Regions from separate parts of the Paenibacillus sp. TC-CSREp1 genome, predicted to be linked through region 1. Evidence: riboswitches for the same ligand, from Rfam matches in the RefSeq annotation. Region 1 holds a riboswitch; the other holds the start of a gene.

Region 1 (14,977 bases):
AACAACGGCAAGCTTTGGTACGGATTTGCAAGCTTATATCGGTCGCTCCAACTATTTAGGGGATGCTACTTTTGCAGGTAGCTTTCAAGATTTAAGAATTTACGGAGAGGCACTAAGTAGTGATGATATCGCTGGAGTATACCAACAATCGCTCAATGAAAAGCAAGTACAACAAAGCAAAAAAGAGCTAACGTTAGGTGATATATCTGCCGTTACCGAATCTCTTGAACTTCCTTCTGCCAATACGTATGGCGCATCGATATCATGGGCTTCCAGTGATGAGAGTGCGATTAGTCCAACGGGAGAAGTGTTTTTACGAGAAACGGAACAACAAGTGACGTTAACGGCAACCATTTCTATAGGTGAAAGCCAAGCGACAAAAGAGTTCGTGGTTACCTTGCTACCTAAAGATGCCTCTGTAGAGCAGGTTGCCGTTAAGGGTGTTTCGCTTAATGAATCTACACTCGTTCTATCGGTGGGGGAAAGCGAGACATTAGTGGCTACAATTTCACCTTCAAATGCAACAAATAAAAGAGTTACCTGGACATCTAGTGATTCCAGTGTAGCGAATGTCGATTCGACGGGTAACGTTACAGCGGTAAGTAAAGGTACAGCCACAATTACGGTACAAACGGAGGATGGAGACTATGCAGCTGTATCAGCTATTACCGTTCAAGAAAAGTTGCTAAAAGATGACCTGCTTCTTCATTACGACATGAAAACGACTGCCGAAGTAGATGGTCAACTCGTACTGAAGGATTTCGCCAACAAGAAAGTTACATTTGATGGGATATTTAAAAATGCAAACCATGGGCAATTCATTTCAAACAGTGAGGTTGGCTTTATTACATTTAATGGTGGAATTTCTACATCGAATAGTGGATATGTCGAGATTCCTAAGGGTTCCAATGGATTAGATCTATTACAAGGTCTAAATGAGATTACCGTATCTTCCATCGTGAACTGGACGAATGATGGTACGAATCGCTGGATTTTCGGTTTGGGTACGGTGTTAACACCGGAAACGAACAAATATTTTTTTGTAACCCCACGCCATGGTAGCGGATCAGGCAATATGGTGGCTTCAGGTATCTCTAAAAATGGCTGGCCGAATGAAGCATTAGTTACAGGCAGTGCAAACTCAAACCTTATCGGTGGACAGTGGATGCATGTAACGGTATCCTTCTCTGAAGCCAGCAACAGGATCACGTTATTCGTGGATGGAGTTAAGGTTGCTTCAGGTAATGCGAAGGGACTAAAGCTGTCAGAAATCATTAATCCGGATTCTACGTTTTCTGGTTTTATCGGCAAGTCCATCTTTTCGAACGACCCATATCTTCAAGGCAGCGTGGCTGATTTTCGAGTATATGATCGTGCATTGACGGAGCAAGAAATGGCCGAATTATATCAAAAAGAAGCCGTAACTCTCATTTCCAAAATACGAAAGCTTACTGTGGATGATGCAGCGAATCAACTAAGCATCGATCGTTACTTAGATGAGGCAGATCAGAGTACTGAACAGATCACGAGAGACCTTGCCTTACCGACGAGCGGTAAAAACGGTGTAAGCGTCACCTGGAGTTCCAGTCATCCTGCTGTCATTTCTAACAGTGGCATCGTGCAACGTCCAAATGCGCAAGCAAGTGATGTTCAAGCAGAGCTTACGGCTACTTTAACGTATCAAGGGGTATCAACAACAGCTGTATTCCCTGTTACAATCCTGAAGCAATTCGATGACCAGCAGAAGGTTGATCTGGATGCTGAACAATTAAAAATCTACAATGCGGACAACGTTAAAGGCAATTTGCGTCTTGTCACTACAGGTGAACGAGGGTCTACTATTACATGGACATCTAGCAGACCGACAGTTGTTAAAGGAACGGCTGAAGCGACTGGTAACGCTGCACAGCTAGGCTGGGTAAGCCGACAAGCTACGGATATCCCCGTTACACTAATTGCTACAATTACGAATGGCACAGCTTCCAAAGAGCGTACGTTTAACCTTAAAATTAAACAAGCACCTTCTCCAGTAAAGCCTGATGCGTACTTCTTTGCGTATTTTACAGGTGAGTATGAAGGTGGGGAAGAGATATCCTTCGCTACAGCTGAAGATCCCTTGTTCTGGAAAACGCTGAATAATGGAAAGTCGATCCTTCAATCGAATATGGGGGAAAAAGGACTTCGTGATCCATTCGTTATTCGTTCAGCAGAAGGGGATAAATTCTATATGCTGGCAACCGATTTGAAAATGGGTGAAAGTACAGATTTTGACCAGGCTCAAATTACGGGCAGTCATTACATGATGATTTGGGAGTCGGAGGATCTCGTGAATTGGAGCGAGCAGCGTATGGTCAAGGTTGCTCCCAAGACGGCAGGCAATACGTGGGCACCAGAAGCGATCTATGATCGGGTAACTGGAGAGTATATCGTATTTTGGGCATCCTCGATGAAAAACACAGAGACATACGGTGATTATAACGGGAGACCGGCAGGTCAATACAATGTGATGTACTATGCAACAACACGAGATTTCTACAATTTTTCTGAGCCAAAGGTCATGATTGATGAGTCACTTCCAACGATTGATACGACGTTTATTGAGCATAATGATATGTTGTATCGATTCACCAAGTCAGAAGTGAATACCAAAGTATATGTGGAGAAAGCACCAAATTTCTACTATGACAAGGATGGTATTGCTGAAAATGGCCTTCAATACGACGCTGTTCCGGGTACACGTGATAACATACTCGGCTTAATCGGAAAAAATGGAAATAACGAAGGACAAACGATATTTAAGGATATTCATAAAGACATGTGGTATCTGTTCCTTGATTCATGGCCATATCATGTACGATATACAACAGATCTGGATAGCAGCACGCAATATATGAACAATGTATTAAGCAGTGATCAATATGCACTTCCGCCAGGACCAAGGCATGGAACGGTAATTCCCATCTCACGTGCAGAGTATAATGCTTTGCAAGAAAAGTATGCATGGAAGGGTCCAGAGCCATCAACAGACCCGGTTGTACATTACTCATTTGATGCAAATACAGTAAAGGGTACAACGTTGAATGACATTTCTGGCAATGGCCATCACGCAACACTGGTAGGTGGAGCAACGATTAATGAAGAGGATCATATCGGTAAAAAGGGTGCTTCGCTAGAGCTTAATGGGTCAACGGGATATGTGAAACTGCCGGATCACTTGATTCAATCCTTGAATCTGGAGAAGGCTACGTTTTCTACATGGGTTCAAGTAGACAAAAATCAGGCAAATCAACGCATATTTGATTTTGCTTCCGAAACAGGCAGACAGGTTAACCGCAACACCATGTACTTGAGTACACAAGGGGATACAGGTAGTTTAGAGTTCGCTGTCGTAACACCTTTTACAGAGAAATTCAGCAATGACAGCACAAGACTCGGATCAGATTATAAATATGCATTGAGAAATACTGGACTATTACCAACGAAGACTTGGCAGCATGTTGCCGTTACTATGGATGAATTTGATGCCGTATTGTATGTGAATGGTCATGAGGTTAAGCGCAGCTCTACATTTAACGTTGAGCCGAGAATGTTACTGGAAACAACGATGAACTATATTGGTAAATCAAGAAATAGTACCGATCGTCTGTTTTCTGGTAAACTGGATGATTTCCGTATTTATAATCGTGCGTTATCTGCTGAAGAGATTGCAGCATTAGCGGATGAAGACATTACTCCTCCAGTAGAGCAGCCGTCTGGGGCTGAGCTTATTCTCCATTACGATATGAATGATATCGATGTCGCGACGGTTATTGACCAAACCGGAAAATTCAACGGAAAATGGATGAATCCTTCTAAGGCAGAATGGATTCATACAGACGATGCTGGTGTGCTGAGTTTTAATGGGGGCACAACTAACTCCTATGTAGAGCTGCCACAAGGAATTCTCGATGGATTAACGGATATTACGGTTTCATCCATTGTGAACTGGAGCGGCAAAAACGCTGCGGAGTGGTTATACGCGTTAGGAAAACCCAACAATAATACTCACTATACGTATTTTACACCACGTTATAACGCTAATGGTATGGCCCGTTTAGGGATCGCAACAAATGCCTGGAATAATGAGTCCTCAGCTTCGACCACGGGATTGAAAAATAATGAATGGAAAGTAGTTACGACTGTTGTTTCAGGTACCGATGGTACGCTAACGCTTTATATTGATGGTATTGCTGTTGCAACAGGCTCAACCAATGGAATGACACTGGAACAAATAAAAAATATCTCGGGCAGTAGTGGATATATCGGGAAGTCATTCTATACAGCTGATCCTTACTTCGGCGGATTGATTGCAGACTTCCAAATCTATGATGGTGCTATGAGTGCGTCAGATATTGCTTTACTGAAGGCTCGTGCAGATCAGAAGATCGCTTCGATGAAGGGCATGTTTGTATCGGCTGCGACAGAGAAATTAACGATTCATGATCTTCTTGCTTCGAATACATCCAAAGATGCGATTACAAGCAATGTAACCTTGCCAACATCAGGCGCTTATGGCACGACAATAAGCTGGACAACAGACAAAGGCCATGTGATCTCAACTACAGGTGCCGTAACAAGACCAGCTAACGCAACTGGCGATCAAGTTGTAACGTTAACAGCGGTATTTTCAGATGGCACTGAGACTGCTACCAAAACCTTTACGTTGAAGGTTAAAGCATTGCCGAACGATGCCGCTGCTGTAGATGAAGCCAAAGCAGCACTCGTCGTTCATAACATTCATGATGTAAGAGGTCATCTCACATTACCGGCATCTGGACTCTATGGAACAACGATTACGTGGACTTCCGTTCAACCAAACGTCGTTTCAGTTACGGGTGAAGTAAAACGCCCGGCGCACGGTAGTGGAGATGCAGACGTGAAGCTTACAGCGACGATTACATTAAATTCCGCATCAACTACGAAGGAATTTATTGCGAAGGTGAAGGAACTGCCTGCTGAAGAAAATTATGCGGGATACTTCTTCACATATTTCACAGGAGAAGGTACTTCTACAGGAGAGCAAATTTACTTTGCAGCAAGTGACGGCAATGATCCGTTGAACTGGCGAGAATTGAATGATGGTAAACCTGTATTGACCTCTGCCTTGGGGGAAAAGGGGGTTCGTGATCCGTTCATTATTCGTTCGCCTGAAGGTGACAAGTTCTATATGATCGCTACCGATCTGAAAATTAACGGCAATGGCAACTGGGGCAGAGCGCAAACATGGGGAAGTCGTTCCATTATGGTTTGGGAATCGAATGATCTGGTCAACTGGACAGATCAACGCATGGTAGAGGTTGCACCGAAAGAAGCGGGTAATACTTGGGCACCGGAAATTATGTATGATAAAACAACAGGGGAATACATTGTATTTTGGGCATCGAGAATGTTTGATGATGCATCCCATACAGGCAGCGCCTACCAAAAAATGATGTATAGCAAGACAAGAGATTTCTATACGTTTACTGAACCGAAAGTATATTTGGATTATGGATATTCCATCATAGACACCACGATGATTGAGCATGATGGAAAAGTATATCGTTTTACGAAGGATGAACAGGACAACGGAGCTGCTGCTCCATTTGGAAAGATGATCTTTCAGGAAGTTGGTGACTCAGTCCTGGACCCAGCCTTCAAGATGATTAATCAAGGCGTAGGTAACATGAAATGGGTCGAGGGTCCAACGATTTTCAAATCGAATACAGATGAAAAGTGGTATTTATTCGTAGATGAGTTTGGTGGAAGAGGTTACATTCCATTCGAGACAACCAATCTGGCATCAGGTATCTGGACATTATCTTCCAACTACAACTTACCAGCTAATCCACGTCACGGAACGGTTATTCCGATTAAACAAAGCGAATACGATGCACTCCATGGGAAAAATGTATCCGTTAGCGGAGTTAGCTTGGACAAAACGACATTGTCCATAGCAGCAGGTCAATCAGTGCAATTGACAGCTACGATCACACCAGCAAACGCAACGAAAAAAGAAGTAAGATGGCGCTCAAGCAATCCATCTGTAGCTACTGTAAGTGCAACAGGTCGCGTAACGGCGGTGGCACCAGGAACAGCAACCATTACAGTAACTACAGTCGATGGCGGTTTATCCTCCAGCGCTACGGTAACGGTAACACCATTGGTTGATGGAACACCACAAGCACCAAGCAGTGGTGAAGGAAGTGGTGGAGGTAATATCTCTGCACCTGCAGCACCACCAGCTACAGGTGAAAGTGAACCTGTGGTAACGGACAACGGGCAAATAAACATCAAGCCAGTCGTGAATGAGAGCGGCACTTCTGAAGTGAAGTTAAGTGCAGATACGGTGAAGCGTGCGCTTGATCAAACGACAGGCAGTAAGCTGAGGGTGCGAGTTGAAGGTGATCAAAGCTTGAACGGGCTAACGATTGAGCTCGCAATAGATCCACGCTTAACAAGTGGAACCGCTAAAGTAAATAGCATCGAGATCAACACAGGCTCAGCAGTCGTAACGTTGGCTACCGAACGCCTTGGAACAGGAGCAAGTGCGGGGAAAACGTTAGGATTGTCGATGATGAAAATGGCGGCTGATCAACTTCCAGCTGGAACACAAGCTGGGCTGAACGGTGAGGTTGTATATGATATCAAGCTAACGATGGATGGTAAGAAGCTTTCGCCGTTTGATGGCAGAGATGATCTCGTGATTGCATTGCCATACACATTAAAGGCCGACGAAAATCCAAACAACGTCATCGTATACGAAGTGAAGGACAGTGGAGAGCTAAGAGTTGTGACGAATGGTAAATACAATGCAGCGACAGGAAAAGTAGAGTTCAAGCCAACGGATTTAAGCAAGTATACGGTAGCGTATGTTGCAACAAGCTTTCAGGATGTGACCCAAGGCTGGGCGAAGGATGCGATCTCGGCATTGGGAGCAAGAGGCATCGTAAAAGGTGTAGGCAACGGCGAGTTTAATCCGAAAGGTCAGGTGACAAGGGCAGAATTCATTACTATGCTGATGAACATGTTGGAGTTATCGGATGAAAGCGCAACGACAAGTTTTAGTGATGTGGAGCAAGGAGAATGGTACCATGGAAATATCGCAACCGCGCAGAAGCTGGGGATTGTGAACGGGAAACCAGATGGAAGCTTCGGAGTTCATGAGAGCATTACGCGAGAAGATATGGCCGTTATGGTATACAAGGCGATACAAATGAACCAATTAGCGTTACCAAGTAGTGAAGCTGCAGCCTTCAAGGATGAAGCAAGCATCGCAAACTATGCGAAGCAAGCGGTAGAGGCAATACAGGGAGCAGGCATTATAAAAGGTGTAGGTAACGATGAGTTTGCGCCGAAGAAAAATGCTAGCCGTGCAGAAGCAGCAGTGATGATCTATAATTTATGGAGTTTGATGTTGGCACATTAGTATAGGGGGCCTACATGGAGCGAAGACGAAGCGAATAATCCTCCTGGGCTTCATTCCAAAAAGGAACGCCATCACATTACGTGATGGCGTTTTTTAGTTGGAAAACTGGGGAACTAAGCGTACAAGTATTAACGAGTTTTCGTTGCCTATTTAGAGGTACGTGCTTTTTGCCTTGTTTCTATTAGCCCGAACACCTCATCCATGTCGAGGGAAAACATGACGCTTTCGCTTGTTATCGGCTGGAAGTGGAATTCCAGCTTTTCTTTTCCGAATTGCTTCTCAAGCTCCGCCCACTGTTCCGTAGATAATAAGAGATACGCTAACGTGTCGTTGCCTAAAGACTCCATAAACCATCGGATCTGATACCGGGGAGCAATCATATCCTGCATAGCCCGAATAGCGCTGTCTCGATCAGTCCGATCATCAGCGAACGGAATGGTCAGCTTGCGATCGTGCGAACTTAACACAATATCAACGCCTCTTGGTTTGTCGATGTCGATTATCTCGCACTTGATCTGATCCGATTCCGGCAGTTGATCGTTAAAGTATTGGATGACGTCCCCTTCGTCTTCTCTCCAATCAATCCAGATTAACGACTTGTGCTCGAAAAATTGCTCCATCACATTCTCATCAGAAGAATGCTGAAGTACATGGATAACCGGTTGAAGCGTGCTCATTATCATCCCATCCCTTATTCAAGATTGATATATACTCTACATTATCCTATAAGATCAGCGGGGCCTGAATAGGTCAAAGGATACAGGCGAATGCCCAAAACACTTGTAGTCATCTAAATTTCCAGATTATAATGAAGTAAATATTTGGTATGTGCTACTGGCGTAAACGTGGAGAACCACGAGCAAACACATATTTCATAAGCCGTACGCCTGGGCCACGTATTTGGTCATACACCGAATGCTTTTATTTATTCTAGGGGGAGATGAATAGGATGGAACAGGTACGGCAGGCAAGAAATGTGGCAGTATTCATTTTTGAACAAGTAGAACCTTTGGATTTTGCAGGACCATTTGAAGTTTTTATTTCAGGAAGTAACAGAGGGCAGGACTTCAATGTGTACACTGTGGCGGAAACGGAAGGTCCGATCCAAGCATTGGGAGGGTTGAGCATCAATCCAGCTTATACGATTCATAACTGTCCTGATCCCGATATATTAGTGATCCCTGGAGGCTGGGGTTCAAGAAAAGAAATGAATAATGAAACGATAACGAGCTGGATTCGGGACGTGTCCAATGATGTAGAAATTTTACTGTCTGTCTGTACTGGGGCCTTGATTTTGGCAAAAGCCAATGTATTAGACGGTTTGAAGGTTACAACCAATCGTTTGGCGATGAAAGAATTACGGGAAATCATCCCTGCTTCTACTGAAATCATTGAAGATGTTCGTTATGTGGATAATGGGAAGATTGTATTGTCCGCTGGAATATCTGCTGGCATGGATGCTGCGTTATACGTTGTAGAACGATTACTGGGCGAAGAACGAGCAATACAAACGGCAAATATTATGGAATATGATTGGAAGAAGGCTTAAATTTGGAGGGGATTTGTGTGCGTATCCGTTTGTTAGAACACAAGGACCGAAATAAAATAGAAACCATAATGAGTGAATATCCCTTACAGTTTCCTAAGTTTATTATTGAGAAATACCCTGCACGTTGGTCAGAATTTTTAGATATAGCGAAAGTAACCAAAGAAGATGCCTATTACGTTGCTATCGACAGTAATAATGATATCCTTGGTCATGCAGGCTATTTATTCAATGACGAGTTAGGTCTTTACGAGATCGTAGGCGTGGTAGTAAAGAAGGGAGTTCAACGGCAAGGTATCGGACTCGCCCTAATGAGCACAATTTGCAATAAAGTTAAAAAAATGAATGAAAAAGAAATAATTCTTTACACACTAGGTCATGTTGGAAATGAAGATACTATAAAATTTTATAATCATATCGGGTTTGATGAGGTAGCTTATGAAAAGGATTTTTTTACAATGGATTACCATAGAGTTACGTTTATTAAAACGTTTAGTTAACAGATAATTATAGAAGTAAAATCATATCAATGCGCACTCAAACTCCGATGATAAATAAGCATAGAATAGCAGAAGGAAATTATACATATGGAGGTCATTAAGTTTGAGGACATATTACTACTTCAGTTGGTTTAATCATTTTTTCCCAGAGAAGCTGGTTAAATGGTTGCACGAGGATATCCAAGACAGAACATCACTTGTTATGATTAGCGGTGAGCCTTCTGAATATGAAGGTGAGCAGGTTAACTTTGATGATATCACGGAATGGACATGGCTAACTCAGGCAAACCTTTTTTTCGATGAAACTCATTTTATAGATTACCCCGTGCAGAAGGAAAAGGCCCAGCGAATCATTCAGAACGCTTCAGTCATTTTTTTATGCGGTGGAGATCCTGTTCAGCAGCACGACTTTCTGGCCAAATATGAATTATAGAATGTAATCAAGAATAGCAACGCCGTGATCATCGGTGCAAGTGCTGGTTCATTAAACATGGCTGCAAAATGTTATTTTCGAATGACACTATCCCTGAGGTCAAAACAAGTGTTATTTATGAGGGTTTAAGTTGTAATGCTTTTGCTTATGAATCGCATGCTCAACGTGACTACGCCATGTTTGCTGAAGGCTACCTGTTCCCCTTATCCAAAGAGATAAATGTTTATGCGGCAGAACAGGAGAGCGCTATGCGTGTCAAGGACGGAAAAATAGACATTTTAGGTCCTGTATATTTAATATCCCACTTCAGGGTTCAGAAATTGGTCGAAACACTTTAGTTGGAATAAGCTAGTCATGAGATCGGATGGATTTTGCCCCTGAGATTGTCGGTGTAGGCCAGGTTTCCGTCCTTTGTAATGACAGCGGCTTCGATATGTTTCATAGGATTCACCTTGTGAATGATGGAGGCGGCATCTAACCCGAACAATTCGGTCGTATAGATGTCACAGTCCAGCGACTTGTCTGCAATTATAGTTAATGAAGCGATATTGCTTTCCATCGGATAGCCAGTTGTACTGCTGAATATATGGTGGTACTGCTGGCCTTCTTTGTTCAGAACCCGCTCGTATATGCCGGAGGTAACGACGGACTGCTCCCGGATGCTAACATATGCTGCTGCATTTCCCCGGGGGAGAAAGGGATTCTGTATTCCAACCTTCCAGTGACTGAACCCTGAGGGGGAATCCCCATGAACAAGCACATTTCCACCCATATCGACCATTGCAGAGACGACACCGTTTTTCTTGAAAAAGGCCATAACCTGATCGGCAAAATAACCTTTAGCAATCGCGCCAAGGTCGATCTCCATGCCTTTTTTGCATAAATGAACCGTCTGGCGCTCATCGTCAAGCTGCACATTCTCCGGATTCAACAGCTCCAGCACCGCTTTAATATCTGCATCCTGGGGCACATGTGCCTCGCGGAAACCAATTCTCCACAATTTGATTAATGGACCTATCGCAATGTTTAAAAATGAATCTTCTTGCATGCTGTGTGCTTTGCCGATCCGGATAAGATCATACAGCTCTTTGTCCACCTGTATCGGATGAGATGCGGCAGCTCTTTTTAACATGGCAAGCTGCGAGTGCTCACTGTTGGCACTAAACACTTGTTCATAATGTATCAGCATATTCGCTGCTTCCTCGGCAAGCTCTTCAGCATCTTTGCCATCGATATAGAGGGAGATGTTCGTCCCCATGAGTGGAATCGTTCTCGTATATGGTTTCATGCCAACTTCCTCCTACACTGCGCATTGTTGTCCATGATTCAGAAAAGTATGGATAAGGTCATGATCTACACTCGTAAGCTTTCTTTCCCCATGATGTGCTATAAAATAATCCAGACTCATTTTATCAATCGGAATCGGGTAGATATTGTAATCCGAAGGAGACTCGTCAATCCGGACACTTTCTGGAATGATAGTCAGGCCCATATTATGTTTGGCCAGCTTCAACACCGTGTGAATTTCATTGCTTTCCATCACGATGCTCGGTTGTATCTTGTGCACACTAAGTAATTGATCGATCTGTTTACGGACGGCAGAGCCTTTGGACGTTAACACAAGCGGTTGGCTCAGAATGGTAGAGATATCAAGCGTTCCCTCCGGGATGACGGCAACATTGTTCTGGTATAGTTCACAGCCGCGCGGAATGACAGCCCGGTAGCTGTGCCTTCCCCAACTAAATGAGTTTAGATTTGGGGAAATACTGCTCGAATTTTGCCCAATCCAGAAGTCCAATTCATAATTTTGAATCCGTTTTTCATTTTTTTCAGGCAGATCCTCTACAAGATTAATCTTATAGGCAGGATGAAGCTGTAAAAATGCCGGTAAAAAAAGAGGTGTCAAATAAGAACCCAGGCTAGGCAGAATCCCGATTCGCAACACTTTATTACCGATATCTGATGCATATGAGATTTCTTTCATGAGCTTGGCGTAGCTATGTTCGAGTGAAGTCAGGTACTGATAATAGATTTTTCCCTGCTCGGTTAACCGGTATGGAAGTTTGTTGCGAGTAATCAGCTCACAATCTAACTGACTTTCAACTTTTTTGATTACCTTGGTCAGGTAGGGCTGAGAAATATAAAGGGATTGGGCTGCTTTGCTAAAGTTGCTGTATTTCAAAAGGCTGTCGATGTAACATAAAATATCCTGTGATTCTAATTTAGACATGTCGCTCACCCTTTGTGAAAAAAATAACAAACTTTGAATTTGAGCTGATTATAACAAATTGGTTATCAAACTGCAATGAATAACTATTAGATCATTCGAGCTTTAATATGTTAAGGTTATGCCGAAAGATCGAGTCTGACATTGACGAACATGATTTTCGAATGACAGAGAGGGGATTACGATGAATTATTTAGCTATTGTGGGCACGAATTCGGATGTATCAACGAACCGTACGCTGCTTCAATTTATGCAAAAGCATTTTGCCAGTGAGGCCCGGATTGACCTGTTTGAAATCAAGGATTTGCCTGCTTTTATCGAAAAGGATGATCTGGAGGAAGCTGAAGCTGATATTCCTGAGAAGGTACAACAGTTGTTGGACCAAATCTCCAAAGCAGAAGGCATCATCATCGCTACGCCAGAGTATGATCACGCGATTCCTGCTGTGTTGAAAAGTGCGCTGGAATGGGTCAGTTATACCACTCAAACCTTAAAAGACAAGCCTGTTCTGATCGTGGGTGCTTCCCACGGCTCGCTTGGTTCTTCCAGAGCACAGGCGCATCTCAGACAGATTTTGGACTCACCTGAACTTGGTGCGAGAATGATGCCAAGCAGCGAGTTTCTTCTAGGAAAATCACAGAGTGCATTTGATAACAGCGGCAGTCTGATCAGTGCTGAGAAAGTGGCGGAGCTTGAGGAAATTTTCAGAGAGTTTGTTTTGTTTACGGAGATCACAACAGAGCTGCTGTCAAAACGGACGTTGAAGAAAAAAACGAAAAAATTTTCCTGGCAAGAGTAGGGGGCTAACTACAATGAAAATCATAGCGATCGTTGGCACAAATGCAAAGAAATCATATAATCGCAAGCTGCTTCAATTCATGCAAAAGCATTTTGAGTCCAGAGCAGACATTGAAATCCTTGATATTACCGATGTTCCGATGTTTAATCAATCCGATAACCAAACGAACAGTGCAATTATACAATCGTTTAACGAAAAAATTATAGCAAGTGATGGCGTGATTATTGCAACTCCGGAATATAACCATTCCATTCCTTCATCCCTGAAAAGCCTGCTGGAATGGCTGAGCTTTGAAATCCATCCGCTTGCTGGCAAGCCGGTCATGATTATTGGTGCGTCACAGGGAACGCAGGGTTCATCGCGTGCACAGCTGCATCTTCGTCAAATTCTGGATGCACCGGGTGTTGAAGCGAACGTGATGCCAGGATATGAGTTTTTGCTTGGTAGTGCACATAAAGCATTTGATGAAGCAGGAAACCTGAACAGTGAAGGAACGATTGATTTTCTGGAAGTATGCTTCCTTCGATTCCTTCGCTTTGCCAAAATTTCCAATCAGCTCAATGAGGAAGAGGAGTTCACCTATAAGCCTGGTGTGTATGAGGTCAATGCGATCGGTCACAGCGGCAATCTGCCGATGAAGGTATCCTTTAGTGAAAATCGGATCGAACGTATTGATATTGATTCCCAGGGGGAAACCGAAGGCATCGCCGATGTCGTTTTTGTAAGAATCCCGAATAAAATCATTGAAGGACAGACGCTGAATGTGGATGCGCTATCCGGTGCTTCCGAGACAAGTAACGCTGTCATCAACGGTGTCGCCAAAGCAGTTAAACTGGCCGGAGTGAACCCGGACATTCTGAAAAGACGTCCAAAACCTGCCAGCAGCCAGATGAAGGATGATGAGGAATATACTTGTGATGTAGTCGTTGTAGGGGGAGGCGGCGCAGGACTCAGTGCGGCTGCTACCGCATTACAGCAGGGGGCAAGTGCAATTGTGCTTGAGAAATATCCTGCTGTTGGGGGGAACACGATCCGTTCAGGTGGTCCTGTTAACGCGGCAGACCCTGTATGGCAGCAGCAATTTAGTGAGAATCCGGGGGAACGACAAACAATTGAGAACCTGTTAAGTACCGATGAAAGCCTGATTCATCCGGAATATATCGATGATTTCCATGCGTTGAAAGCAGAATTTGCAGCATATCAGGAGAAGTTTGGCACAGAAAAGGCTTATTTATTCGATTCCCCGCTGCTGCACAGAATGCAAACGTATTTCGGGGGCAAACGAACCGACTTGAATGGTACCACGATCTATGGACAGTATGATCTGGTTAAAGTGCTTACCGATCGTGCCCTGGAAAGTGTGCAATGGCTTGAGGATATCGGTGTTGAATATGATAAAAGCATCGTATTTGCTCCAGTAGGTGCTCTGTGGCGCCGTGGTCACAAGCCTGTCAAAAGTTACGGATCTGCATTTATCATTGCGCTTAGCAAATATGTAGAAGACAATGGCGGACAAATTATTACAGATACCCCGGTAAAACAATTGATTATTGAAGATGGAAAAATTGCAGGTGTCATTGCAACGGGTGTAAACGGTCAGAAAATTACGGTTCATGCAAAAGCGGTTGTGCTTGCCAGTGGTGGTTTTGGTGCAAATACGCAGATGCTCAAGGAATATAACACGTACTGGAGCCATATTGACGATGATATCAAAACTACGAATTCCTACGCGATGACGGGTGACGGAATATCGCTTGGCAAGAGTGCAGGAGCCGCACTGACAGGCATGGGCTTCACGCAAATGATGCCGGTAGCTGACCCGGAAACGGGCGAGCTTTTCAGTGGGCTGCAAGTACCGCCTGAAAACTTCGTCATTGTTAACAAAAAGGGAGAACGGTTTGTCAACGAATTCTCTGGACGAGATGTCTTAACCAAAGCGGCGATTGAGCAAGGAAGTTTATTTTATCTGATTGCGGATGACGAAATCAAGAAAACCGCCGCAAATACCAGCCAGGAAAAAATAGA
Region 2 (14,977 bases), on a different contig from region 1:
AATCGATCCGATCAGCGACATCCAGACGATTAACCTGGAGCTGATTCTGGCTGATATCGAGAGTGTGGAGAAAAAAATCGAACGCTCCAAGAAAAACATGAAGGGCGGCAACAAAACGGCTGCTCAAGAAGTTGAAGTATTGGAGAAAGTCAAAGCGGTTCTTTATGAAGATATGCCTGCACGCAGCATGGAGTTGTCGGATGAAGAGCGCCTGATCGTACGTGATCTGCACCTGCTTACGCTGAAGCCGGTTCTGTATGCTGCCAACGTGGCTGAGGACGAAATCGGTGACGTAGCGAACAATGCATATGTGCAAAAAGTTAGAGAGTTCGCTGCTGCTGAAAATGCAGAAGTGGTGCCAATCAGCGCAAAGGTTGAGGAAGAAATCTCCGAGCTGGAAGGCGAAGATAAACAAATGTTCCTGGAAGAGCTGGGTATTCAGGAATCCGGTCTGAACCTGTTGATCAAAGCGGCTTACAAGCTGCTTGGCCTGTACACGTACTTTACAGCAGGTGTACAAGAGGTTCGTGCGTGGACCATCCGTAAAGGAACAAAAGCACCAGGTGCAGCGGGTGTCATTCACACAGACTTCGAGCGCGGTTTCATTCGTGCAGAGGTTGTTTCTTATGAAGACCTGGTTGCAGCAGGTTCCATGAACGGCGCCAAAGAACGCGGTCAACTGCGTCTCGAAGGTAAAGAGTACGTGGTGAATGACGGCGACGTGATGCACTTCCGTTTCAACGTGTAATTTAAAGTTTAACTTATAGTCTAAATTTCAAGATGCAATCCGCCGGGTTAACGGAGACATAATTACAAGCTGAAAGCTTCCGATTACCAGATTAGATCACGATCTAAACAGGGATAATGGAACTTCGGACGGGATTATTTTTCGAAACGGTTTTGGATTAAAATAAAGAACGGCACTGCTCTCTGGTACAGAGAACGGTGCTGTTTTTGTTTGGTATTTTATTTAGCAGCAAGGGGTTAGATTTATGCTCATATGACTGCGTTTCCACTGGATTGTTTCCCCGTGATGGATATAATAAAAGAAAGAAGTATCTTCGGAGGAGGTGGCAAGAGTGGAGATTACGTCCCGATTGGTTCGATATAATCCTGAGCTTGTAGAGAAGGCAGGGTTGCCCGAAGAAACGCAGGAGTTATTGATTGGGTCCGGCTTGCCACAGTTCACCCTGGATGGTGAACCTGTACTTGGGATTAGGTTTAATCCTGTGTCGGATTGCGAGCTGGTACGTACATCGGATAATTCCAAAACGCTGCTACCCATCGGATATGAGTGGGATGAGAATACGGCTGCACTCGGACTGGAATCTGGAACGGGCATACTGTACAGAGTAGATGTGCAGACGGAAGAGTATGCAGTAATGAACAGCAGTCTGCACCTGTTTCTGGCGTTTCTGAACAGGTATACGGCAATCGTGAAGGAGCATTCCAAACCTGATGAGCCGAGTGTTATGACGCTGGAGCAAGCGCAAGCAAAGCTGGAAGCATTTCGACGTGGAGAGATTAAACCTCGTTCCCAGGTAAACGAGCAATTCAAAAAAGATGAAGCGGTGAAGCAGCTCCGTTTATTTTATACTGAAAAAGACCCTGTAAGTATGCTTGATGAGGAAACATGGTGGAGTGTTGTGCTGGAACAGTTGGAGGATGAATTGCTCTAGCTGTGAACTCTTGCTGTTCAGGAGCATAAGAATATGCTATAATAAAGAGTCGTATACCCATGGTAAACTGTTCGTTCTAATCGTTGAGATGGGACGGGGAGCTTCAGGAGGTAGACGATTTATTTATATCACTTTACAAGTAAAGGATTTGATGACGTTGTAGCGAGGTTATACGTCGATCATATAACACGGAAATGGAATGACATGCTGCGGTCAGGGGATTCGGTCAGAATCCTGAGTATTGTGGAATTTTGAATTATAGATATATGTGGTGCGAAAAGAATGAAGTATAGGTGTGCAAATGGAACGGTATGGAAATGCACATGTACGTGGACAAAATAAAACGTGAGGTGACTATACATGTTGGATAAATTGCAGGCGTTAGCCGATCGTTATGACAAGCTGAGCGAGCTTTTGTGTGACCCGGATGTAGCGAGCGATAACAAAAAGCTGCGTGAGTATTCCAAGGAGCAATCCGATCTTCAGCCGACCTATGATGCGTACAATGAGTACAAACAGGTGAGCGAGGATCTGGAAGCGGCAAAGGAAATGCAAAATGAGAAGCTGGATGACGAGATGCGCGAGATGGTCAAGATGGAGATCGAAGAGCTGTCTGCTCGCCAGAAAGAGCTGGATGAACTGATTCGTGTGCTTATGCTGCCGAAGGACCCGAATGACGACAAAAACGTCATTGTGGAGATTCGCGGTGCGGCTGGCGGTGATGAGGCGGCATTGTTTGCGGCTGATTTGTACCGCATGTACACACGTTATGCGGATGCACAAGGCTGGAAAGTCGAGCTGATGGATGTGAATACGAACGACCTCGGCGGGTTCAAAGAGGTTGTGTTCATGATCAACGGACGCGGTGCGTACAGTAAAATGAAATACGAGAGCGGTGCACACCGTGTGCAGCGTATTCCAACGACGGAATCCGGCGGACGGATTCACACGTCGACTTCAACGGTTGCGGTCATGCCGGAAGCGGAAGATTTTGATATCGAAATTCATGATAAAGACATTCGTGTAGATACGTTCTGCTCCAGTGGGGCAGGCGGACAATCGGTTAATACAACGAAATCGGCGGTACGGGTAACTCACGTGCCAACAGGTATCGTAGCGACATGTCAGGATGGGAAATCGCAGAACTCCAACAAGGAAAAAGCGCTGCAAGTGCTGCGCACACGTATCTTTGATATGAAACGTATGGAAGAAGAAGCGAAAATCTCGGTAGAACGTAAAAGCAAAGTGGGCACAGGGGATCGCAGTGAGCGGATCCGTACGTACAACTTCCCGCAAAGCCGTGTTACCGATCACCGCATCGGTCTGACCATGCACAAGCTGGATCAGGTGATGAACGGGGAGATTGAAGAAATTCTGTCTGCACTGACGATTGCACAGCAGGCAGAAATGATGGAAAGAGGAGAATAATCTGTGACGCGCGCGCAGTTTGTGATGACGCCGGAGCAGAGTTGCCGGGAAGCCTTTGTCGAGGCTTCCTCTTTTTTGGAGAAGTGCGGCGTGTACGAGCCGCACAATAATGCCCGGCTGCTGCTGGAGCACGTACTGGGCGTCTATGGCGCCCGGTACTACATGATGCAGCCGGAGCCGTTCCCCGGCGAGCTGCGCAGCCGCTGGGAAGACGCCGTCACGCGCAAGGCTGCGGGTGAGCCGGCGCAGTACATTATCGGCAGCCAGGAATTTTACGGGCTGCCGTTCGAGGTCACGCCGGCCGTGCTGATTCCGCGGCCGGAGACCGAGCTGCTGGTCGAGGCTGTGCTGCGCGCAGCGGACCGCGTGTTTGCCGGCGGCGGCGATGCGGTGCGCGCCGTCGATATTGGCACGGGCAGCGGCGCCATCGCGGTAACGATGGCTTCGCTTCGCCCGCAGTGGCAGGTGGCCGCCGGGGACCTCTCGGCGGATGCCCTGCAGGTGGCCGCGTGCAACGCGGCCGCGAACGGCGTACAGATCGACTTCCGCGAAGGCGATCTGCTGGCCCCGTTCGCCGGGGAGCGGTTGGACATCCTGGTGTCCAACCCGCCCTACATCCCGGCGGGCGATATCGCCGGGCTGCAGCAGGAGGTGCGCGATCATGAGCCGCGCCTCGCACTGGATGGCGGTCCGGACGGGCTGGCCCCGTACCGCATCATGCTGGAGCAGCTGCGGCTGCTGCCCGCGCCGCCGCAGGTGATCGGTTTCGAGCTGGGCATGGGGCAGGCTCGGGACGTGGCGGCACTGCTGGAATCGGCGGGGCACTGGCCCGAGATTATTATCGTTCCCGATCTTGCCGGAATTGAGCGGCATGTCCTGGGTGTTCGACTTTCGGAACAGATGACAAAAATGTAAGGCGCGTAAGTTTTCTTTTTGCCGTGAAATCCTCTACAATGGGGTATGCCGAAGATTTTCTGAATGCTTGGGGGAACATAATTACATGCTGCACAAATTCAAAAAGATCGACTACTCCATCGTTTTTATACTTTTGATCCTGATGGTCATTAGTATTTTGTCCATTCATAGCACAACGTTTGGCCGTCCCAAGCTGGGAGGACTTACACAAAGTGCGGTTCTTTATTATATTTTAGGGTTTATCGTGTTTTTTGCACTATCCATGATCAACTATAAGTTTATTCTGAAAAACTATTTGTATATTTACGGCGTAGGCATGCTGCTGCTTGTCTTTGTCATGTTTTTTGGTAAAGAGTATTATGGCGCCAAAGGCTGGCTATCCATCATGGGTGTAAGCTTGCAGCCTGCCGAGTTATTCAAGCTGTGCCTTATCGTTTTTTTATCCGCTATACTGGCGCGGAAGAAAAATCGGCCGCTGTATTTCGGGCGTGATGTGATTCCGATCTCGCTCTGCGTGTTGCCGCCGCTGCTGCTTGTGCTGCTGCAAAACGACCTGGGGAACGCCTTGAGTTATATTATTATCCTCATCGGACTGTTGTGGATTGGCAATATCAAGTTTATGCACGCTTTTATCGGCTTTATTATTGCGGTCGTGGCTTTTGTCGGCGGGATTCAGGCTTATATTCACTATCATGATGAAATTGTAAAATTTCTGAAGGACATTGGCCGTTCGCACTGGGCGGATCGGTTCGACCCGTGGCTGGTGCCTGATCAGACGTCGAGAGACGTATTGTGGCAGACGTATAATGCCAAGCTTGCGATTGGCTCGGGTGGCATCACAGGTAAAGGCTACATGGAAGGCACAACGATTCAATCCAACCGTGTACCACTTGCTTATGCGGACTCGATCTTTGTGCAGATCGGAGAAGAGTTTGGTTTTATCGGTGCCTCGGTGCTGCTGCTGCTGTACTTCATTCTGATTCACAGGATGGTTCTGATTGCACTGGAGTGTAAGGATCGCGCGGGACCTTATCTGATTGTCGGGGTCATTGCGATGCTGCTGTATCAGATATTCGTAAACATCGGTCCATTCATCGGTCTGATGCCGCTGACAGGTATTACACTTCCGTTTATCAGCTCGGGAGGAACCTCGATCATGATCAACATGATCAGTATGGGTATTGCGATGAGTATCAAGGTGCATACGGAGGAGAACGAGGACATTCTCGGATCGGCGGAACAACCGAGCATTACGGAACTCGTAATGAAACTCTTCAGACGCAAGCCCGCTCAGCAAGAACAGACGGAACAGTGAATATGAAGGCCAGCATTCGGCGTTTGAATTCACAGTGAGGCTTGTCTGCAAGTCCACGCTCGAAAATAGTTCGTTAAATAATCCATAGTAACCTTGGAACCACTCCTTCCAGCTTTTGATGGAGAGAGTTTCCAAGGTTTTTTATTTTTGTGTATAATCCATGTTTCCCGATCGTCACCCGGATTTCCATTCATGCTTTCAATTAGATACAATGGTAATATTGATCTTTATTGGAAAATGAAAAGCGGGATTAGGGGGATATTCAAGCATCATGTGGAAAACGGTAAAAAAGCTGGATGGTGTCATTCTGTTTGTACTGTTGTTGCTGATGGTTACGAGTGTGTTAGCGGTATACAGCGGAACACGTTTTGATCCCAAGCTGGATAGCCATCATGTGAAAACGATATATTTCTATATCGCTGGATTTATCGCTGTCATCGGCATTGGATTAATCAATTACAAGTTATACGTGAAATATGCCTTGCTTCTGTATGGGATAGGCATCCTTTTCCTCATCCTTGCGAATGTGCTGGGAAGTAAGGTGAATAACGCAAATGGCTGGCTGAAGATCAGCGAGAGCATTTCTTTTCAACCGGCCGAGCTGTTCAAAATGATTCTAATTCTGTTTCTCGCCCACCTCATCGTGAAGCGAAAGCGGGGGGAGTTGGGTTTTTGGCGGGATGTGGTGCCGATCGGATGCTGGACGTTTGTTCCGTTTGCGCTCGTCATGGCACAGAATGACCTGGGGAATGCACTGGGGTATGTGGTTATCCTGGTGGCTGTCCTGTGGATCGGGAACATCAAGCTAAAACATGCGATCATCGGGGTGACGATAATAGGTGCGATTTTAATCGGTTTTATCAAATCCTATACGTTCTACCATGATGAGGTATTTACCTTTTTGGAAAAAATAAAAAGAGAACACTGGGCCGAGCGCATTGATCCGTGGCTTGTTCCCGAAAAGGCGACAGCCAAAGCGATGTGGCATACGAAAAACGCAGGGCTTGCGATCGGATCAGGCGGGATCACGGGCAAAGGTTTTCTGGAAGGAACCTCTGTTCAAAGCGGACGTGTGCCGTATACCTACTCAGATTCGATCTTTGTGGTGATTGCGGAAGAATTCGGTTTTGTAGGCGCTTCGCTGCTGATCCTGCTGTACTTTATCCTCATTCATCGGATGGTGCTAATCGCGCTAGGTTGCAAGGATCGTGCAGGGCCTATAATCATTGTGGGCATTATTGGCATGCTGCTCTATCAGGTGTTTGAAAATGTAGGTGCGTTCCTTGGTTTGATGCCGCTAACTGGCATTACCTTGCCCTTTATCAGTTACGGGGGTACGTCTTTGCTGATTAATATGGCCTGTATCGGATTAGTCATGAGCATTAAGCTATATGGGGATGAGGACGAGGATGAACTGCTGCCGGAGCAGCAGGGTCCCACGCTGATGCAGCGAATCCGGAGTCTTGTAACACAGGGCAAAGGAAAAAGTCATGATGTATCTTAGACGAATCATAGACGTATTCTGGAGTATTTCGGTTTTTATGACACACACGCAGCTGAGATAGGATAGCAAGGAGGCTGGCAGGTTCGGAAGCGAACGTGTAACAGCCTCTTTGGATATTCGTTAAACGAGTTGTTGAGGTGTGACACATACTATGAAATTTTAATAGATTTGTGCGTATATCAGGTTTACTTCCTTCTCTACCGGGCATACTGATAGACATGAGAGAGTTGGCACCGTGATAGGATACCGAGCCGAGGGGGAGAACGGGATGAGCAGACCAATTGTGAAGCAAATCGGACTTATTATTGTATGTCTTATGATGGTCATTATGATGTGGGAAGGTCAGAAAACAGATGCGGCTGTAGCCGCTGCAGCGATTCCGGAGCAGTCGATCCGTTTGCGGATTCTGGCGAATTCCGATGCGACCGGAGACCAGCTTGTGAAACGTGAGATTCGGGATGCTGTCGTTGCGCAGATGGGAGAATGGGTTGGAGAGCTGGAGGACCCGCAAAGCCTGGAGCAGGCACGTCATGTGATTCGCGAGCATCTGTCCGAGATTGAGAATCGGGTGGGAGAAGAATTAAAACAACGCGGCCTGACCTATGATTATCAGGTGGAGCTGGGTAAGGTTCCTTTTCCAACGAAACTGTATGGGGGTACAGTGTATCCTGCGGGTGACTATGAAGCGGTGCGCATTACACTGGGAGAAGGCAAGGGGCAGAACTGGTGGTGTGTATTGTTCCCGCCGCTGTGTTTCATTGATGCAAGCACAGGAGATGCGCTGGCGAAGCCGTCCACAGTCTCTGCCGCAGCAGCGGATTCGGTAGAGGTGAAGGCATCCGTGCAGGGGGAGACGCCTGAAGCGAGATTTTTCCTCTGGGATGTGGCTGTGAAATTGTGGGATTGGGCAACAGGATTGTTCTCATAACAAGGTTAATAGTATACTTTTATGTGGGCATGAAATAGGGTGTTCGGCGGAATAAAGGGAGAAGCTTTGCAGCAGTTGTGCGGGGGCTTCTTTTTTTGATTTATGTTTGTTTGGGAGAGGCGCATCATGACCAGGCCAAACCTGAAATGCTGGAGATATGATATAATGATATGTACTGAAAATGAACCTACTTGACGTTTAGGGATGATGATATAGATGAACCGAGAGCATGAGTATAATGAATTACAACGCACCTCGTTAGAGGACAAACGCAGTTATATGGGGGCAGCACCGAATGAGAGTGAACAACGCACAGCCTATTGGGATGTCAGAGCGTTGTTGCGCTCGCAGGGTCAGGAAGGCATAACGCAAGACATAGAGCAAGACGTAGTACAAGAACAAGAGCATTCCCCGATTGCTGATGTGAAAAAGGGGAGCGCCGATCGTGAGGCGGCGCTCGTGGACTTGCAGGCAGCCGCGGCCTGCCTACGTCAAGGCGAGACGGTAGCCTTCCCGACCGAGACGGTCTACGGTCTCGGCGCAGATGCGCGCAGCACGGAAGCGGTGGAGGCGGTATTTGCCGCCAAAGGACGGCCGTCCGATAATCCGCTGATCGTGCATATCGCACACCGTGACCAGCTGCATGAACTGGTCACGGAGGTGAATGAGACAGCGGAAGCGCTGATGGCAGCCTTCTGGCCGGGTCCGCTGACGCTGGTGCTGCCGGTTAGGCCGGGGGCGGTATCCCCGCGGGTGACCGCCGGGCTGGATACGGTGGCCGTGCGCATGCCGGACCACCCGGTGGCTCTGCCACTCATCGCGGCGGCGGCCTGCCCTGTGGCTGCGCCAAGCGCCAACCGCTCCGGGCGGCCCAGCCCGACCCTCGCCGCACATGTGCGGGAGGATCTGGATGGCCGCATCGGCGGCATCGTGGACGGCGGCCCCACCGGGGTGGGCGTCGAGTCCACTGTGGTGCAGGCCGGTGACGACGGGACCGTCACCATCCTGCGCCCTGGCGGCATCACGGCGGAACAGCTGTCCGCCGTGGCCGCCCGTGTCGCCACGGACCCGGCGCTTCTCGCCGAAGGGGCCGCTGGCGACAGCACCAGCCCGGCGCCGCGCTCGCCGGGCATGAAGTACACGCACTACGCACCCGCAGGGGTGCTGTGCGTGGTGGAGGGGCCGCCCGCAGCGGTGGCGGCATGGACCCGCGCCGCCCTCGCCGAGGCGGCGCAGCGCGGAGAGCGAACCGCGGTACTGGCATTCGCCGAGCACGCGGAGCAGTACCGCGCCGATGCTGTGTTCTCGCTGGGCAGCGCCAGCGAGCTGCAGGAGGCTGCGCGCAGGCTGTACGCCGCGCTGCGCAGCTGCGATGAGCAAGGCGCCACATATATTGTGGCGGAAGCCTGCTCACGCGAGGGGCTGGGAGCAGCCGTCATGAATCGGCTGCTCAAGGCGGCGGGCAACCAACTCATCCAGGTTGATTGAGCCGCCGCTTCACCCCTGGCAATTCTGGCTGCTCAATTAGAAGATGGAAAGCTAACGATCCCCAGCGAGCTTATTTGTCCCGATTCGGGGATATTTGAAATCTAACGATCTCCAGGAAGCTTATTTCATTCAACATCTTGAAAAATGAGCCTCATCAAGCTGATTTCAGCAGAATAGCGTCTCTGGGAATCGTTAGCATTTTTCAAAGCCCAAAATTGCCGGAATAAGGCTTTTCCTGATCGTTAGCACTCCAAGTAAAGGGTGGTGCACTTGCACTAGCCATGGGTGTTTATATTTTATTATATTATTCATAACACGCTGATCCCATTAGACAGTTTGTTGTCAGGACATATAATCATGTCCAACGTTTATTTTCTTAGTACAAGACAGTGGTCATCGGGGGATTTTCAATGAAAGGAAAGAAATACACAACGACAGCTGAAGCTGCTAAATTTAGGAGATGCAGGATATCCATTTGGGTTGTATAAGCAAGCGTAATAACTCTGGCCAATTTTATATTAATAAAGACAACTCCCGAAATAAGGAAGATATTAGGCTTTGGCTGAGTGATCGTGTTTTCCCAAGGGACGTCAAGGGGCGAATCAAATATTAGAATCTCTTGGGTTATTCACGTATGATTCATGGGAGATTGCTAAAAAAAACACATGCCATAAGTCTGAACGATTTTTATTGGATGAGTGACAATCTGGAAGATACCTTTGAAAATATAAATAGTTACCATGCTGCTTTGGAGCATTTTAACGGTTTTGAAGATTTCGAAGAGACCAATGAAAAACTGCCTACACAGTGGGACAAATAATTTTTCTCATCATAAAAGGCTGTATGGGATCTCCGTTGTCTTCGTTTCCCCGCAAAGGTCATGTTTAGGTCCTTGTCCGCATATCGTGTACAAGAACCTTTATGCGACTTGGGGGAATGAAAATGTGGGATGTGTCTGCCCATGTGGGGCAGTTGGTAACCATTCTGATTATGGCGGTTGCGCTTGGTCTGGATGCGTTCTCGCTGGGTATCGGAATTGGCATGAAAGGCATACGGCTGCGGGATGTATTGAAGATTAGTACCGTTACCGCACTGTTTCATGTCATCATGCCGCTGGCGGGCATGTACATGGGCAAGTATGTCAGCTCCTTGCTGGGTGATATTACGAACTATGCGGCAGGAGGTCTGCTGGTGCTGCTGGGCGGTCACATGATTCTGAATGCGTTTCGCGAAGGGGAGACCAAGCTGGTGGATCATCGGTCCATGCTGGGTATTATTTTGTTTTCGCTCAGTGTCAGCGTGGATTCCTTCTCCGTTGGTGTCTCGCTGGGCATGTTCAGCAGTGATCTGGTCCTGACCATTCTGGCCTTTGGCTTCTGCGGCGGCTTGATGTCGATCATGGGTTTGCTGCTGGGACGCCGGGTAAGTCAGAATCTGGGCGATTACGGTGAGGCTGTAGGCGGGGCCATCTTGCTTGCCTTTGGACTTTTGTTTATATTTTAAAAATAAAACGGTTGAACGATAAGATAGGCATATCACATCTGGATCATATGGGGAGGCTATCACAATGAAACATATTTTGTTTGTATGTACAGGTAACACGTGCCGCAGCCCCATGGCAGAAGGGCTTTTGCGTAAACTGGCGGCCGAACGCGGCATTCAGGTCAATGTTCGTTCCGCAGGTGTGGCGGCATCCACAGGCATGCCGATATCCCGCCATGCTGAAGCTGTATTGAAAGACCATCAGGCAGAGGGACCGTCACAATCTACCCAGCTCAGTGCAGAGCTGATCGAGTGGGCGGATCTTGTACTGACTTTAACCCGGAGTCACAAGCAGCATGTCATGCAGGTGTTTCCCGATTCCATTCAGAAGACCTATACGCTGAAGGAGTATGTTGAAAATGACGAGCAGGTGCTTCATGACTTGGAAGAATTGGACAGCCTCTTTGCCGCACTGGAGATGAAGCGGGCATTGGGCCAGGAAATTCTGGCATCCGAGCGGGAGCGTGCAATCGAGATTCGGCAGCGCATTCCGAGCTTTGATATCTCGGACCCGTTTGGCGGCAGTCGGGACGATTACAATATTACGGCGGCAGAGATTCGTACAGCGTTATCCAAGCTGCTGGATAAGCTTGAATAAATCAGGCAGACAGAGGAACGATAGAGAAACAGAACATGGAATGTAAATTAATCGTTGATTTTAGAGTGGCGTTGATTTATGATGAAGGGGAAAACAGGGATTCGGTGTAACTGGCGACGAAGTGGGCACAACCACAATGGAGCACCGAAACAAACGGCCGGTCGCCTGGGCAAAAGAGCAATTCTGCGTTACCCGCAGACTGCTCTTTTTTTCGTCTTTCATCTGATTTTTCGCTATAATAGAACCTGAAATGCCATGCAGCGTATATGTAGAGCAAACAATTACTATATAAGCTGAACTCTTCATTTACAAGTTAAGGTTATTTTGTCATTGGAGTGGACTGTGTAAAATCTTTAGTTCAACTTGTATAGGTAGCGGGCATGATTTTATCGGGAGGCGATGGGATGACGATTGAATTGGATTCAGAACAACCCGGATTGCAGCAGCAAACCGCATCGATCCTGCGTGAACTGGCAATTGCCGGGAAGCTTGGCCCAGGTCACATCGTTGTGATTGGTACAAGCACAAGTGAAGTAGCAGGCAAACGCATCGGCACCAGCGGTGCGGTGGATGTCGCGCAGCAGCTGCTTGCAGGCGTTCGCGAGGTGCAGACGGAGTTTGGTTTCGACACCGTATTTCAGTGCTGCGAACACCTGAACCGTGCATTGGTAATGGAACGTGCGCTGCTGAATCGGCTTGGACTAACGGAAGTCGGGGCTGTACCTGTGCCTACGGCTGGCGGATCGATGGCTTCTGCGGCCTACCGTTCATTGTCCGAACCGTGTCTTGCTGAACATATTCAGGCTCATGCGGGTCTGGATATCGGGGAAACGATGATTGGCATGCATCTTCGCCATGTTGCCGTTCCTTTCCGTACAACACTTCGATACATCGGTGAGGCGCGTGTTACAACAGCACTTACACGTCCGAAGCTGATTGGCGGAGAGCGTGCGGTATACCGAATGGAAGAGCAACCAGATGCTACTTTCTGTGACTAACGTATAAAGCGTAATGATGTTTACACGTAAACGGAGAGTGCAACACCAATCTGGAGAAGTGGAGCGTTCACGTTTATCACCGGATTTCCCCTTTTTCAAAAGGGTTCAAAGAAATCCGGGGATAACAGTGATCGTAAGATGGTGATGCAATCGAAGTCAGGCGTGTAACCTGAAAGCTCGCTTTATAACTTCATTATAATTTAGGAGGAATTTAAACATGGAACAATTGCGCAAGAATGACCCTGCAGTACTGGAAGCGATGAATCTTGAATTGAAGCGTCAACAGAACAACATCGAGCTGATTGCATCCGAGAACATCGTAAGTGAAGCGGTAATTGAAGCACTGGGCTCCGTTCTGACTAACAAATACGCTGAAGGATATCCTGGCAAACGTTACTATGGCGGCTGTGAGCATGTGGATGTTGTTGAAGATATCGCACGTGACCGTGCGAAAGAGCTGTTCGGTGCAGAGCATGCCAACGTGCAGCCGCATTCCGGTGCGCAAGCGAACATGGCAGTATATCTGGCAGCATTGAAGCCTGGTGACACGGTACTGGGTATGAACCTGGCGCATGGCGGTCACTTGACGCATGGTAGTCCGGTTAACGCTTCCGGCTTGCTGTACAACTTCGTTGCTTACGGCGTACAGGAAGATACATTCCTCATTGATTATGATGAAGTTCGCAAAGCAGCCTTCAAACATCGCCCTCGTCTGATCGTAGCGGGTGCAAGTGCATATCCGCGTACCATTGATTTTGAAAAGCTGGCTTCCATCGCCAATGATGTTGGCGCTCTGTTCATGGTAGATATGGCGCATATCGCAGGACTCGTTGCAGCTGGATTGCATCCTAACCCGGTTCCGCATGCACACTTTGTAACAACAACAACACACAAAACGCTGCGCGGACCACGTGGCGGTATGATCCTGTGCCGCAAATCCTGGGCAGCTGCCATTGATAAAGCGGTATTCCCGGGTTCCCAAGGTGGACCGTTGATGCACGTGATCGCTTCGAAAGCTGTAGCATTTGGTGAAGCGTTGCAGCCTTCGTTTAAAACGTATGCACAAAACGTGGTGAAAAACGCACAAGTTTTGGCGGAAACATTGATCGCTGAAGGATTGAACATCGTATCCGGCGGTACAGACAACCACTTGATGCTGATCGATACACGCAGCGTGAACATCACGGGTAAGGAAGCTGAGCATGTGCTCGATTCCATCGGCATTACCGTGAACAAAAACGCGATTCCGTTTGATCCGACAAGTCCGTTCATCACCAGCGGTATCCGTATCGGTACACCTGCCGCAACATCCCGCGGTATGGATGAGAAGGCAATGGTGTCCATCGGTAAAATCATCGCTAAAACGCTCAAAAATCCAAAAGACACAGCAACACTTGATCAGGCACGCGCAGAAGTAACAGCCCTGACTGACCAATACCCGCTCTACACTGACCTTAAATACTAGTACTGTTACTTCAACTGCTAAAAAACATTGCTCGTGCTGTTTGTATTTGAAGGTTGTTAAAATGGAATACAAAATAACGAAGCGAGCAGAATGAGGCCGTAGAAGCGGAGCGTTCGCATTTATCCCCGAATTTTCACCTTTCCAAGGTGATTCAAAAAATTCGGGGATAACGGCGATCGAAGGAGCATTCTGGTGGCGGAGTGCCATTGTATTCAACATTTTACTATTCAAGTGACATAACAGCACGAGCAAACAGGACCGGATGGATCATTTTCCGGTCCTGTTTTTGTAGGATTTGCTTTTCTGTAATGATTAGTGCCCTTTGATGGTGTAATTCGGTGTGGGTGATGATATAATATACAGGATTTATCGGGCCTGTGAATGACGGCAAGGTATATTTGGAAATGCTTAACACATGAAGAAATTACCGGAGGGACAAAGGAATGGGAAAATTAGTAATATGTGATCACCCCCTGATTCAACACAAACTGACGTTTATACGCGACATGCGTACGAATACGAAAGATTTCCGTGAACTGGTTGATGAAGTAGCTACGCTGATGGCTTATGAAATTACAAGAGATGTGGAACTGGAAACGATTGACGTGCAGACACCTGTAGCAGCAACACAAGGAAAAGTCATCTCTGGCCGTATGCTTGGACTGGTGCCTATTCTGCGTGCAGGACTTGGTATGCTGGATGGTGTTGTGAAGCTTCTGCCAGCGGCAAAAGTTGGACATGTTGGCTTGTTCCGTGATCCGGAAACACTGCAGCCGGTTGAATATTACACCAAGCTGCCTACAGACGTGACGGAGCGTCAGCTGATTGTGATTGACCCGATGCTCGCTACAGGCGGATCGGCAATCGCAGCCATTGATGTGCTCAAAAAACGCGGCTGCACTCAGATCAAAATGATGAATCTCGTAGCAGCACCGGAAGGTGTCAAGGCAGTACAGGATGCTCACCCGGATGTAGATATCTATGTGGCAGCACTGGATGACCGTTTGGATGACCATGGATATATCGTGCCAGGATTGGGCGATGCAGGAGACCGTTTGTACGGAACGAAATAAGCATATTACATGCTGATGAGAAAAGGGGCTTTGCTTGAATGTCC

What was found. A riboswitch is a leader RNA that binds a small molecule or an ion and turns the genes downstream of it on or off. The one in region 1 is predicted to bind ZMP and ZTP.
Region 2: it holds a riboswitch for ZMP and ZTP, as region 1 does, so the genes downstream of both, ACQSGY_RS12345 (TIGR01440 family protein) here and ACQSGY_RS14990 (DJ-1/PfpI family protein) in region 1, are expected to answer to the same signal.

The regions. Positions count from the first base shown of each region.
Region 1 covers NZ_JBNOKM010000009.1:42,180-57,156, forward strand. Annotated here, with positions in the region: gene ACQSGY_RS14980 (immunoglobulin-like domain-containing protein) at 1-7,447, shown strand, start outside; gene ACQSGY_RS14985 (hypothetical protein) at 7,594-8,124, opposite strand; ZMP/ZTP riboswitch at 8,268-8,347, shown strand; gene ACQSGY_RS14990 (DJ-1/PfpI family protein) at 8,397-8,996, shown strand; gene ACQSGY_RS14995 (GNAT family N-acetyltransferase) at 8,981-9,493, shown strand; gene ACQSGY_RS15000 (hypothetical protein) at 9,696-9,926, shown strand; gene ACQSGY_RS15005 (hypothetical protein) at 9,995-10,264, shown strand; gene ACQSGY_RS15010 (FAD:protein FMN transferase) at 10,279-11,214, opposite strand; gene ACQSGY_RS15015 (LysR substrate-binding domain-containing protein) at 11,227-12,156, opposite strand; gene ACQSGY_RS15020 (NADPH-dependent FMN reductase) at 12,338-12,952, shown strand; gene ACQSGY_RS15025 (flavocytochrome c) at 12,966-14,977, shown strand, end outside.
Region 2 covers NZ_JBNOKM010000007.1:124,166-139,142, reverse strand. Annotated here, with positions in the region: gene ychF (redox-regulated ATPase YchF) at 1-748, shown strand, start outside; gene ACQSGY_RS12395 (SUKH-4 family immunity protein) at 1,080-1,679, shown strand; gene prfA (peptide chain release factor 1) at 2,040-3,107, shown strand; gene prmC (peptide chain release factor N(5)-glutamine methyltransferase) at 3,132-4,022, shown strand; gene ACQSGY_RS12380 (FtsW/RodA/SpoVE family cell cycle protein) at 4,108-5,337, shown strand; gene ACQSGY_RS12375 (FtsW/RodA/SpoVE family cell cycle protein) at 5,609-6,841, shown strand; gene spoIIR (stage II sporulation protein R) at 7,110-7,769, shown strand; gene ACQSGY_RS12365 (L-threonylcarbamoyladenylate synthase) at 8,049-9,257, shown strand; gene ACQSGY_RS12360 (hypothetical protein) at 9,952-10,077, shown strand; gene ACQSGY_RS12355 (manganese efflux pump MntP family protein) at 10,200-10,760, shown strand; gene ACQSGY_RS12350 (low molecular weight protein arginine phosphatase) at 10,825-11,397, shown strand; ZMP/ZTP riboswitch at 11,494-11,575, shown strand; gene ACQSGY_RS12345 (TIGR01440 family protein) at 11,802-12,395, shown strand; gene glyA (serine hydroxymethyltransferase) at 12,613-13,860, shown strand; gene upp (uracil phosphoribosyltransferase) at 14,304-14,933, shown strand; gene wecB (non-hydrolyzing UDP-N-acetylglucosamine 2-epimerase) at 14,972-14,977, shown strand, end outside.